Regions from separate parts of the Paraliobacillus zengyii genome, predicted to be linked through region 1. Evidence: a T-box and tRNA genes for the amino acid it is inferred to sense, from the RefSeq annotation. Region 1 holds a T-box; the other holds one or more tRNA genes.
The links. The T-box of region 1 lies ahead of pheS (phenylalanine--tRNA ligase subunit alpha). A T-box ahead of a tRNA ligase gene usually reads a tRNA of that ligase, here a tRNA-Phe.
Positions count from the first base shown of each region.

Region 1 (6,805 bases):
TTTTTATGCATAACAGGTGGGATATTATTTGGTGTTATTCCAGGCATCATTTACTCAGTGATAGGGATCACACTATCTAGCTTTGTTTTTTATAAGATGACCAAACGTATGCCAGCTACACTAGATCGATTTATTCGGATGAAACATAAATTAATAGGAGACCATCCGAATTTCACAACAGGACAAATTGCAATATTACGTCTTATTCCGTTCATTCACTTTCATCTACTATCATTATGTATTTTAGAAATATCCTCACACTTAAAGGATTATATGCGAACGTCTTTTGTATCGAATGTACCACTTGCCGTTGTTTATACTTCTATAGGAAGATCAATTACAAACTTTTCCCCGTTAGTTGCAGGTAGTATAATACTTTGTATTCTACCGTTTTTATACATTTTAAGAAGAAAAGAGATACGTATAGGTTGGCAAGACTTTTTTAACGTAAAGTCATCAAATGCCGGTATATAAAAATGAAACGAGTGTAAGTTACACTCGTTTCATTTTTTTATAAGTAATAAATTATCAATAGGATGCTTCCATTCTATAGATGCGTATGGATAGTGAATTAAGATCTCTTCTTCAAGAAAATACAAATCATTCCGTTCTAATCCTTTTAACTCATCCGGGTTGCATGTAGATACACTAATATTAATCACATCAAAGGAGTTTTCTGTTGTACCAAGATATTTTTCCCCTTCAAATAAAATCCCTTTATATGTTATTAAAAAATTTTTTTTAATATTAGAGGATTCATCAAGAAAATAGAATGTCTTCTTATTCCTTGCAACTTCTAGCTTTCGTTTTGGATTATTAATATATTGATATAGAGTGTAGAATAAAAAGACAAGAGCGACGACTATTAAGAAACGAAATAAAAAAACTACAATCATCTTCACCGACTCCTTGTTAAAACAGGTCTAAGTATATCTACGAATGATCCTGCTATTAGGTTTCACTTTTTTCATGTTATACTAAATGTTGTTCAAATATAGGTTATACATAGGAGAGATTTTTTATGGATTGGCAAAAATTATTTACTATGCAAGAACAACTTGATACTTATATTCAAACAAATCATCAGATAAATGCAAATGATTTGTTTGATAAGAAAGTATTAGCGTTGTTGGTTGAAGTCGGAGAATTAGCTAATGAGACCCGCTGTTTTAAATTTTGGAGTACTAAAGCGCCAAGTGAGAGGTCCGTTATTTTGGAAGAATATGTTGATGGTATTCATTTTATATTATCCATCGGAATTGACTTAGGTTACACGAAAGAAACGTTTGAAGTTGAACCGATAAAAGGTGATGCAACAGTACTGTTTAATCTAGTTTATGAGAAGATTAATCAGTTAAAGAAAGATCCAACAATGCTACATTACAAAGCATTATTTGCTACTTTTTTACGTTTAGGAGAAGTGCTTGATTTTCAAGAGCAAGATATTCAACAAGCCTATTTCGAAAAAAATAAAGTTAATTTCACAAGACAAGACGCCAATTATTAAGTAGTAATCTTTGAAGTGAAAGATGGAGAAGTCTATAATAGATGGTATGAAAAAGGGAGGAAGTACATAATGGCAAAATTAAATGAAAAATTAACAATGCTTAAAGAATTAACAGATGCTAAAGGAATCTCGGGTAATGAAAGAGAAGCGAGAGAGGTTATGAAAAAGTATATCTCACCATTTGCTACCGAAGTTTATACCGACAATTTAGGGAGTTTGATCGCTAAAAAAGTAGGTCAAGAAAAAGGACCGAAAATTATGATAGCAGGCCACTTAGATGAAGTAGGTTTCATGGTGACTAGAATTGATGACAATGGTTTTGTTTATTTCCAAACAATTGGTGGTTGGTGGGGGCAAGTTATGCTAGCGCAACGCGTAACAATTGTAACTTCACAAGGTGATATAACTGGTATTATTGGTTCTAAACCACCACACATCATGCCTGCAGAAGCCCGTAAAAACCCAGTAGAAATAAAAGATATGTTTATTGATATTGGCGCCACTAGTAAAGAAGAGGCAGAGTCATTTGGTGTACGTCCTGGTGATTCAGCTGTACCATATTTTGAATTCACACAAATGAAAAACGAAAAGTTACTTCTAGCAAAAGCTTGGGATAATCGAATTGGTTGTGCGATTGCTATTGAAGTCTTAAAACATTTACAAGGAGAAGAACATCCAAACGTTGTCTATGGTGTTGGAACAGTGCAAGAAGAAGTGGGATTACGTGGTGCAAAAACAGCGACAAGTACGATAAAACCTGATATTGGTTTTGCTGTTGATGTAGGTATTGCAGGTGACACCCCTGGAATCTCACCTAAAGAAGCAGATAGTAAGATAGGAGAAGGACCTCAGATCGTATTATATGATGCTTCCATGATTTCGCATAAAGGTGTGCGGGACTTTGTTGTTGGAACAGCCGATGAGAAGAACATCCCGTATCAGTATGCAACACTAGCTGCTGGAGGTACTGATTCTGGTTCAATTCACTTAACAGCAAATGGCGTACCTGCTCTTTCTATTGGCATTGCTTCTCGTTATATTCATACACATGCTGCAATTATTCATCAAGATGATTTCGATAATGCAGTGAAATTAATTGTGGAAGTAATTAAAGGTTTAGATACTGCTAAGGTTAAAGAAATAACATTTGGTTAATTGTATGAAAAAAGTGGCGAAGATTATTAGAAAATCTCCGCCACTTTTTTTATTGTTTATGCTAAATAGCTACTCATTACTTTTTTAACATAATTCTGTGTTTCTTTAAAAGGTGGTATACCATCATATTTATCAACGTTACCAGATCCTGCGTTATAAGCAGCTAATGCTAAAGTAGTATCACCATCATAGCGATCAAGCATCTGACTCAAGTACTTGGTACCCCCAAAGATATTTTGCTGCGCGTCAAAAGAATCTGTAACACCCAAACCTTTCGCAGTAGCAGGCATAAGTTGCATATACCCTTGTGCACCTGCACTACTGACAGCATTTTTGTTATAATTTGATTCAGCTTGGATAACGGATTGAATTAGACTCTTATCAACATTATATGTTGATGCAGCTTGTTCAATAATAGAGGTTACGTCGCCTGATATATTTTGCTGGATTGGAGAAATTGTATTATATAGATTGTTGTTCGTTAGTGTATTCGTTTGAATGTTTTCACGAATTGAAGGAGTATCGTCTATTGTGGATGTCAACTCACTCATCATCATTTGGAACATTTCTTCAAACATGGATGAACTAGAAGAATTAGTTGACCCGGATGAGAAATTCGACATGGCTTGTGCCTGCATCATATTTTGTAACAATCTGATATCCATTAATGTACCTCATTTCGTTCTATTATTACTTCTATTTTAACGGATGGGGCCCATTATAGCAATTAGTATTTATTTCATAAAACCAAAAGAAGTTGCTCAAATGAACAACTCCTTTACATGTATACCTATTGTATTTGTTTTACACCTTGTTCTAATAAGTCTAGCATCTCTTTTTGCTCACTTTGATCAGATTGCTGCCAAATTAATTCAAATAATACGCCTAAACCAGGTAACATTTTTTCTTCGCCACTTTGAATGGCATCAACAATTGTTGCTTCTAATTGCGACTTGTCATTATCTGATACATTAGCCAAAATTGCTTTACGTAGATTTAAATCCATACATTCACCCCATTATAATATTTTTTTACTAAGATTAGTTTGACCAGACCTAGTAAAAATATGTATGATAGGAAAGACATTAAATAAAGGATGAATAAAATGATTACATCAGTAAAAAATGAAACAATCAAACAATGGAATAAATTAAAAATCAAGAAACATCGCGAGCTACAGCAACTATTTATAATAGAAGGTTTGCATCTTGTACAAGAAGTACTAAGAAGTGATTGGGATGTGGAAGCTTTAATTCTACAAGATGGAGCTAAAATACCTGAGGAAATTGAGGCATTATCAGATAAAATCACTTATGTTACAGAGAACGTAATGCAACATCTTACAGATACTAAAACACCACAAGGAATTGCGGCAATTGTTCAAATGAAAGAATTAAAAATTGTGAATAATCAAAAGTTGTTATTGTTAGATGCCATTCAAGACCCAGGGAATGTTGGAACAATGATTCGCACAGCAGATGCAGCAGGTTTTGATGCTGTAGTATTAGGAGATGGAACTGTTGATCTTTATAATGATAAAGTTATCCGGGCATCACAAGGCTCACTTTTTCATTTACCAATTGCTAGAAAGAATTTACTTGCATATACGAAGGAATTAAAAAGCCAAAATGTAAGCATTTGGGGTTCAACATTAGAACAAGCAAGTCCAATTCAGGAAATAGCCATTCCAGAACAACTAGCACTAATAGTTGGAAATGAAGGTGCAGGTGTTGATCAGAATTTATTAGAGGTGGCAGATCAGCGTGTACACATACCAATTTATGGCCAAGCAGAGTCTTTAAATGTAAGTGTTGCAACTGGTATCATGCTCTATCAAATTGTCACAACAAAGTAATAACGTTGATTTTTTGAGTTTTAGTTGCATCTTTGTTTGGAATTTTCTATAATAAGATAAGATACATATATATTTACAAGCAAAGAAAGAGTCAGTAGACTTTACAACTATTCGATGATTCAGGGAAAAGGAGCCTTAGACTGTAAGCTTCTTGCATGGAGTAAAGTTGAATTTTCACTCTGGAGCTGACGTTTGGACCTTTATTTATGAAGTAAAAACGTTCCGGAATTAATTCCGTTATCAAGTTAGAGTGGGCAAATAGATATTTGTCAACAAGGGTGGTACCGCGATTCGAAGCCTCGTCCCTTTTATGGGATGAAGGCTTTTTATGTGCGTAAATTGAGTCGAAAACAAGAATATAAGGAGGTTATTTCATGAAAGAACGGTTACAAGCGTTACAAGAAGAAGCTTTAGCGAAAGTAGAAGAAGCCTCAACATTAGAGGAACTACAGCAAGTACGTGTTTCTTACTTAGGGAAAAAAGGACCGATTACGGAAGTGTTAAGAGGGATGGGAAAACTATCTGCTGAGGAACGACCAGTTATCGGGGAATTAGCGAATAAAGTTCGTGAAGCCATTGCGACACAACTAGATGAAAAAAAGGCAGCACTAGAAACAAAAGCATTAGATGCAAAACTGTTAACCGAAAAAATTGATGTGACGTTACCAGGTCGGCCTGTTCAAGTTGGGGGACCACATTTATTAACTAGTATTGTCGAAGAGATTGAAGATTTATTTATTGGGATGGGATTTGAGGTTCGAGAGGGTCCAGAAGTAGAAACAGATTATTATAATTTTGAAGCATTAAACTTACCGAAAGATCACCCAGCACGCGATATGCAAGATTCTTTCTATATTACAGAAGAATTGTTATTACGAACACATACTTCGCCTGTTCAAGCTCGAACAATGGGTGAATATAAAGGTAGTAAAGCTGTAAAAATGATTTGCCCTGGGAAAGTGTATCGACGTGATACAGATGATGCGACACATTCTCACCAATTTACACAAGTTGAGGGTCTTTATGTTGATAAAGATGTAAAAATGAGTGATTTAAAAGGTGTCTTAAATCAATTCGCGAAACAATTTTTCGGAGAAGAAAGAGAAATACGTTTACGTCCGAGTTTTTTCCCGTTTACGGAACCATCAGTTGAGATGGATATCTCTTGTAAGGTATGCAGTGGAAAGGGTTGTTCTGTTTGTAAAAATACAGGCTGGATTGAAATTCTTGGTGGTGGTATGGTTCACCCAGACGTATTAGAAATGGCCGGATATGATCCTAAAGTCTATAGTGGTTTTGCATTTGGAATGGGACCAGAACGCATTGCAATGTTGAAATACGGTGTCGATGATATTCGCCATTTCTATACAAATGATGCTCGATTCTTAAAACAATATCATAAAGCGTAATTAGGAGGGATAAACATGCTCGTATCAATCAATTGGTTAAGACAATATGTTGATTTAGAAGATATTTCACCTGAATCATTAGCAGATAAAATCACAAAAACAGGAATTGAAGTAGAAGGAATTGAATATATAGCAGCGAAAAGTACAAATGTTGTTGTTGGTTATGTTGAAGAATGTGAGAAACATCCAAATGCTGATAAATTAAATCTTTGTCAGGTTAATGTTGGAGAAGAAACATTACAAATCATTTGTGGTGCACCAAATATTGAAAAAGGACAAAAAGTTGCAGTAGCAAAACCAGGGGCTGTGTTACCTGGCAATTTCAAAATTAAGAAAGCTAAACTTCGTGGTGTCGAATCTAACGGTATGATTTGTTCTTTACAAGAGTTAGGGATAGAAGAGAAGTTTGTACCGAAAGATATTGCAGATGGTATTTTTGTTTTTCCTGATGATGTAGAAGTAGGAACAGAAGCGGCATCCTTATTGAATTTAGACGATGCCATCTTAGAATTAGGATTAACACCGAATCGATCTGATGCATTAAGCATGCTTGGTGTTGCATATGAAGTAGCAGCAATTTTAGATGTACAAGTGCAACTGCCAGATGAGACAGTAGAAACAACTGCAGAAAAGGCGACAGATCAAGTTAAAGTTACAGTCGAAGCACCAGAGTTAAATCCGTATTATGGTGCATTCGTTGTGAAGGATATTAAAGTCGGTCCTTCTCCATTATGGATGTCAAACTATTTAATTGCAGCTGGTATTCGACCGATTAACAACGTAGTAGATATTACAAACTATGTTTTACTTGAATATGGTCAACCTTTACATGCGTTTGACTTTGATCAGTTTGGATCAAACGAAATTATTGTTCGTCGT
Region 1 covers NZ_CP029797.1:2,486,485-2,493,289, reverse strand. Annotated here, with positions in the region: gene DM447_RS12730 (TVP38/TMEM64 family protein) at 1-474, shown strand, start outside; gene DM447_RS12725 (sigma-w pathway protein ysdB) at 504-893, opposite strand; gene DM447_RS12720 (dUTP diphosphatase) at 1,022-1,507, shown strand; gene DM447_RS12715 (M42 family metallopeptidase) at 1,577-2,662, shown strand; gene DM447_RS12710 (lytic transglycosylase domain-containing protein) at 2,719-3,327, opposite strand; gene sspI (small acid-soluble spore protein SspI) at 3,453-3,668, opposite strand; gene DM447_RS12700 (TrmH family RNA methyltransferase) at 3,768-4,517, shown strand; T-box leader at 4,591-4,827, shown strand; gene pheS (phenylalanine--tRNA ligase subunit alpha) at 4,892-5,926, shown strand; gene pheT (phenylalanine--tRNA ligase subunit beta) at 5,942-6,805, shown strand, end outside.

Region 2 (6,805 bases), 260 kb from region 1:
TATACAGTTTTCAAGCAAAGAGGTAATTTATATTGAAAGGGAAGACTAATTGAGTATAAAAAAAAAACTGAGGAATATATCCCTCAGTTTTTTTCCACTAAATAACTTACTTAGTAGCCTCATATAATTTAGAAACTTCATCCCAATTAACAACATTCCAGAATGCTGCAATATAATCAGGGCGTTTGTTTTGATATTTAAGATAATAAGCATGTTCCCAAACATCCAAACCTAGAATTGGCGATATACCATCCATCACTGGAGTATCTTGGTTTGGTGTGCTTGTTATTTCAAGTTTACCATTTTTAACGATTAACCAAGCCCAACCTGAACCAAAACGACCAGTTGCAGCTGCTGCGAATTTTTCTTTAAACGCGTCAAAGCTACCAAAAGCATCTTTAATTTGTGTTGCTAATTCTCCTGTTGGCTCTCCACCACCATTTGGTGAAAGTAGTGTCCAGAATAAGCTATGGTTTGAGTGACCGCCACCATTATTTCGAACAGCAGTTTGCACAGATTCAGGTAAGCTATCTAGGTCAGATAGAAGCGCGTCTAATGATTTATCTTGTAAATCTGCATGCCCTTCTAGTGCTGCGTTTAATTTAGTCACATACGTGTTGTGGTGCTTCGTATGATGAATATTCATTGTTTCCTTATCAATATGCGGCTCTAATGCATCATAAGCATAAGGTAATTCAGGTAATTCAAATTTAGTCATTAATAATTCCTCCTAAAGTAGTATGTAAGAAAAACGTTCACAGAATATTCGTTTTTCTGATACATTAATGTTACCAAAGCTCTTCCATTCTTGCAACTTTTATGCATGTAATAGAATTTACAATTAAAATGTTCTTCCTATTACTCATACACCTTTTATATTATTATTAAACTTCATTTTTAATTATTTCTCTTATTTTCACCTGTAATATCAGTCTTTGCAAAATTCTCGATATCTTTAGAATTTCTTTCATCCTGATTGATATATTCCTTTTGATAAAAGTCAGAGGCTGTGTCAGAAGATCCATGTTCCTCAACCGCCTCCCAAGTATCTTGACCATCAAAAGCTTTAGAATTATCTTCTTGTGTAACATTCGGGTTTAACAGGTCTTCCTCGATCGGACGGTGGTTATAATCAATATCTTCATTAACTGTTGCATGTTTTATACAGTGTAATGCTGTAGGCATTGCTTGTAATCTTTCTTCGTTTATTTCTTTCCCACACGTTTTACAAAAGCCATACGAATCATCATTTATAGCATGAAGTGCATCATTAATATCTCTTAACTCCTGTATTGTGTGTTCATTTAAAGCAATATTTTTTTCACGTTCAAATAATTCTGAACCTTGATCACCTGGATGATTATCATAATTTGATAATTCTTCTATGACTTGATTAACATAACCATCTTCCTGATTTTCTTGCATTTTCATTTGATCTATTACTTGCTTTTTTTCCTTAAGTAATACAGTTTTAGAATAATCCTTTAATTCACTAGTTACCATATTCTAAATCCTCCTAAATTTATAAGTTAAATTAGATACTTATACGTACTATCTTACCTTAATTAGTTGGTCTTAAACTTCATACGATGGAAAGTCTATGTAATTACTTATGAAAAACAAAAAAAGAGGCTGGGACAAAACTCAGATAAACAATAAAAAGTTGCATCTTCCAACGGTAGTTGGAAGATGCAACTTTTTTATAAAATCGAAAATTTTAGTAAGTAAAAAAGGATACCTTCTGATAAAATTAAAGTACCACACAATAACAATCGGAGGTATCCTTATGTTTAAAGATTATAACATGAATCAAGTAATTTTGCCGTTAGATTTTGAAATGAAATTACAAAAAAATGATATTGCCTATACGATCCATGACTTAGTAGAACAAATACCTGATAAAGCATTTTCTGTTTTCTTACATGAAACAGGTTGTCCTGCTTATCATCCACGCATGATGATGAAGGTTATTTTATGTGCTTACACGCAATCTGTTTTCTCTGGAAGAAAAATTGAATCATTACTGAAAGATAGTGTACGCATGATGTGGTTAGCGCAAGGTTATGAGCCAAGCTATCGAACGATTAATCGTTTTCGAGTCAATGAAGAAGTACAAGAACTGTTACGCCAATGTTTTGTACAATTTCGATGCCAACTGGTGAAAGAAGAGCTGATTGACCAGGAAGCGATCTTTATTGATGGCACCAAAATAGAAGCAAATGCCAATAAATTTACGTTTGTTTGGCGAAAAGCGATTGAAAAATACAGTGCGAATTTGGTGGAGAAATCAAATCAACTGTACGATGAATTATTGGCAAACGAAATTATTCCAGAAATAGAACGCGAAAGTACGGAAGAACTATCCACTAAAGAACTCGAAAAAGTAGTTGAGAAACTAGAGAAGACCGTTGAAGGATACGACAAACAGATCGAAGAAAGTAAAGATGTCAGCAAACGGAAGCAGCTTCGCTCTGCAAGGAAAACACCAAAAAAATACCGCAAACAGTTTAAAGATTACGTAGCACGCAAACAAAAATACGAAAAGGATAGGCTTATATTTGAAGCGCGCAATAGTTATTCAAAGACAGACCATGATGCCACCTTTATGCGCATGAAAGACGATTATATGAAGAATGGCCAATTAAAAGCAGGTTACAATGTACAAATTGCGACCGAAGGACAATATACACTCGCATATGACGTATTTCCCAATCCAACTGATGTACGCACATTCACTCCTTTTCTAGATAAAATCGAGGAAAGCTTCTTTGAACTTCCCACATATATCGTAGCTGATGCAGGGTATGGAAGTGAACAGAATTATGAAGATGTCCGCATTAATCGGGAGCGCATCCCGCTGATTACATACAATAGGTATCGAAAAGAGAAGACAAAGAAATATAAGCAAGACCCTTTTAACACAATGAACTGGGCGTATGATGAAGCGAGTGATTCTTTCCGTTGTCCAAATGATAAAAAAGTGGCTTTCCAGTATCTATCTAATCGAACAGGTAAAGATAACTTCACCCGATCCTTTAAAGTCTATGAATGTGAAGACTGTTCGGATTGTCCGTTGCGTTCCCACTGTACAAAAGCAAAGGAAGGAAAGAATCGAAAAATTTATTATAATCAAAAATGGGAACAACAAAAAGCATACACAAAACAGCAGCTTTCAGAAAAAGAAACCGGTAAAATTTATGGCAAACGAAAAATAGATGTAGAACCAGTCTTCGGATTTTTGAAGGCTAATTTGCGTTTCACTCGTATGTCAGTAAGAGGCAAGAAGAAAGTGGAAAATGAATTAGGATTTGCATTCATGGCGGTGAACTTGAGAAAGTACACGGCTAAGCATGCGCATGGTCCAACAAATCCTGAAAATAATCCAACAAAAAAAGATTCCGACCATCTTCCTAAGATGATCGGAATCTTTTTCGTTATTTTGGCTAGTTATGTCTCAGCCTCTTTTAAGATGGCTCGGGACGGAATCGAACCGCCGACACACGGATTTTCAGTCCGTTGCTCTACCGACTGAGCTACCGAGCCTTATTATGTATAAAAGAAAAATGGAGGAGGATGAGGGATTCGAACCCCCGCGAGCCGCGAAGCCCCTGTCGGTTTTCAAGACCGATCCCTTCAGCCAGACTTGGGTAATCCTCCGTAAAAATTATTCTTTTAAAATGGTGGACCCTGCAGGATTCGAACCTGCGACCGATCGGTTATGAGCCGATAGCTCTAACCAACTGAGCTAAGGGTCCTTACATATGGGGCGACCGGTGGGAATTGAACCCACGTATGCCGGAATCACAATCCGGTGCGTTTACCCCTTCGCCACGACCGCCATAGTAAGACACTTATAAATATTGAATTTGGTAGCGGCGGAGGGGATCGAACCCCCGACCTCACGGGTATGAACCGTACGCTCTCGCCAGCTGAGCTACACCGCCATAATGGCTCCACAGGTAGGACTCGAACCTACGACCGATCGGTTAACAGCCGATTGCTCTACCACTGAGCTACTGTGGAATAATAATTAATTGTTTCTAATTAAGTATCTTCTAAAAAATTCATGTCAATCAAGCGACGATATATAATATAACACGGATTAAAAATACTGTCAATAACTTTTTTTGTTTTTATATTTGCGCAACAAAATTAATATAGCATGTCCTATTAAATCATTCAAGCTTTTTCTACACAAACCCTAAATATTTTTTATCTAAGTGTCCAATATTTATAGTAAAATTATTAAAAAAGGAGGGAATATCCCCCCTTTTTTTAATGTATAGCTTCAGGACTTTTTTCTCCTAATACTTCTTCTGCAATATTTAATGAATGATCTCCAATACGTTCTAGATTACTTAAGATATCCACAAAAACAATACCAGAAGCACCAGAACACAGCCCTTCATTTAATCGAATAATATGCTTCTTACGGAAGGTTCTTTCCATTTTATCAATCTGATTTTCTTGTTGTACTACTTGTAATGCTAATTCCCGATCATTTTTATCTAATGCTTGAATTGCTTGTTTTACAGTCAAAGCAGTTAAATCAAACATTTCATTCACATCTATTTTTGCTTGTGCTGTGAGACTAATTTTGTTTGAGATTTTATATTGAATTAATTCGACTATATTTTCAAAATGATCCCCTATTCTTTCAATATCCCGAACAGAATCAATTAACGTAGAGTGCTTAGCACTTTCGAAATCAGACAGAGAAGAACTAGATAATTGAACTAAGTAATCTGTGATTTCTCGGTCTAATTTATTTAGAGCATTTTCAACTTGTAATGCTGCTTCAGCATGTTTTGTGTGATGGTTATTTAAAAACAAACTGGTTTCTTCTAAACCTTTATGTGCATATTGTCCCATACGAATTACTTCTTCTTTTGATTGTTGAAGCGCAACTGAAGGTGATTGTTGAATAAATATTGGATCTAGATGTGTCGGTTGGTATTTAACAACGGAATCTTCACCAGGAATTATTTTAGTTACCAAATAAGCAAGTCCACCTATAAACGGAAATTGAATAAATGTATTTGAAAAGTTAAATATACCATGTGCAAATGCAATAGTCATTTCGGCATTTAATGATAACTGTTCCTGAATATATCCAATGAATTGCGTATATGGACCAATAATTAATAGAACAAGCACAGTTCCAATAATATTAAATATAACATGTGTTAATGCTGCACGTCTTGCCGCTACGGTTGCACCAATTGATGCTAATATTGCAGTAATCGTAGTACCAATATTGTCACCGAACAACACAGGTAATGCTGCCTGTAATTCTATCGCTCCTTCAGCCATCAAACTCTGTAGGATACCAATAGTCGCACTTGAACTTTGAACAATTACAGTAAATAATGTTCCTACAATTACACCTAATATAGGATTAGTAGACATATCAACTGTCAATTCGTGAAATGCTTGAACATCTCGAAGCGGCTCCAAACCATTTCCCATTAGATCTAAACCGTAGAATAGTGCACCAAAACCGAAGATAGTTTGTCCAATATTTGCGGCCTTTTTACTTTTAAGGAAGAAAATCATCAATGCACCAACTGCCAATATAGGTAGTGCGTATGCTTCTATTTTAATACCTATAATAAACGCAGTAACTGTGGTACCGATATTGGCACCCATTATAACACCAATAGATTGTCTAAGTGTCATAAATCCGGCATTAACTAAACCTACTGTTAAGACCGTTGTTCCCGTACTAGTTTGTAATAAAATAGTTACGACTATACCAGCTAATACACCCATAAATGGATTACTAGTAAACTTATCAAGAATGTCTTTTAATCTTTCCCCTGCTATTTTTTGTAGTCCATCCCCCATATATTTAATACCTAATAAGAAGATACCTAATCCACCAACAAATAGAAAGACAAGTGATTGCACATCAATTTCCATTGGATTTTTTCATCCCTTCATTTCTTTTTTTATTATTACGAAAACAACACCTCTACCATTATTAATGAACTACTTGCGAATTGTAAAGAATTTTAATTAAACTTTACACTAAATTTACACAAGACTAGCTATTTTTCGACAAATTAAGTATTTAAATGTAAATTTTAGCATATTCAATGGTTTTAAACAGGTTATTACTATCTATCTTCTCCATTGCAAAAAAAAATATTGCTACTCTATATAGAGTAACAATATTTCATTCAGTTTATTTTGGAACAATTAATATTCTCGTACCATCCACTTGTTTGACTAAGATAGGTGTATCTTTCTTCAACCATTGACCATTTGTAACAGCACTATAATCAATGTCATTAATGCGCACTGTGCCAACCGGCCGCATATCAGTAGTTGTAATTCCCTCTTCTCCAATTAATTTTTTATATGATTGATTCATTGTACTATACCCTTTGTCTGCTGTAAGTTGGTCCATTAATGCTAACTTATTCCACATTTTTCTACCCTTAAATACTTTGAGAAAGAACAAAGAACCAAACCCTCCGACTAAAACGCCAATTATAGCATATAATCCCGCAGTCCAATTTGGAGAACTTAGACCGACTGATAAAATCATACAAAGCGCACCAACCGAAGCAAGTGTCCCATCATTTATTAATTTACCATCAATTATGATCAGTAAAATTCCAATACAATAAAAGACTAACATTATCACAAACATACCTGGATCAAGATACGTTAAAAAATAGACAGTTATAAAACCAAATCCTAATAATGCAAAGAAACCTCGCATATTAATTAACAGTTCACCCATTAAAAACAAAGTACCTAAACCAACCATCACTAAACTAATCCAATCAAGTTCTAA
Region 2 covers NZ_CP029797.1:2,229,312-2,236,116, forward strand. Annotated here, with positions in the region: gene DM447_RS11345 (superoxide dismutase) at 107-718, opposite strand; gene DM447_RS11350 (TraR/DksA C4-type zinc finger protein) at 898-1,503, opposite strand; partial or broken gene DM447_RS11355 (IS1182 family transposase) at 1,787-3,457, shown strand; tRNA gene DM447_RS11360 (tRNA-Phe) at 3,471-3,543, opposite strand; tRNA gene DM447_RS11365 (tRNA-Ser) at 3,565-3,657, opposite strand; tRNA gene DM447_RS11370 (tRNA-Ile) at 3,679-3,755, opposite strand; tRNA gene DM447_RS11375 (tRNA-His) at 3,763-3,838, opposite strand; tRNA gene DM447_RS11380 (tRNA-Met) at 3,868-3,944, opposite strand; tRNA gene DM447_RS11385 (tRNA-Asn) at 3,949-4,023, opposite strand; gene DM447_RS11390 (Na/Pi cotransporter family protein) at 4,276-5,922, opposite strand; gene DM447_RS11395 (NfeD family protein) at 6,188-6,805, opposite strand, start outside.
Region 2: it has a tRNA-Phe gene. The T-box ahead of pheS (phenylalanine--tRNA ligase subunit alpha) is inferred to sense a tRNA for this amino acid. The anticodon was not compared.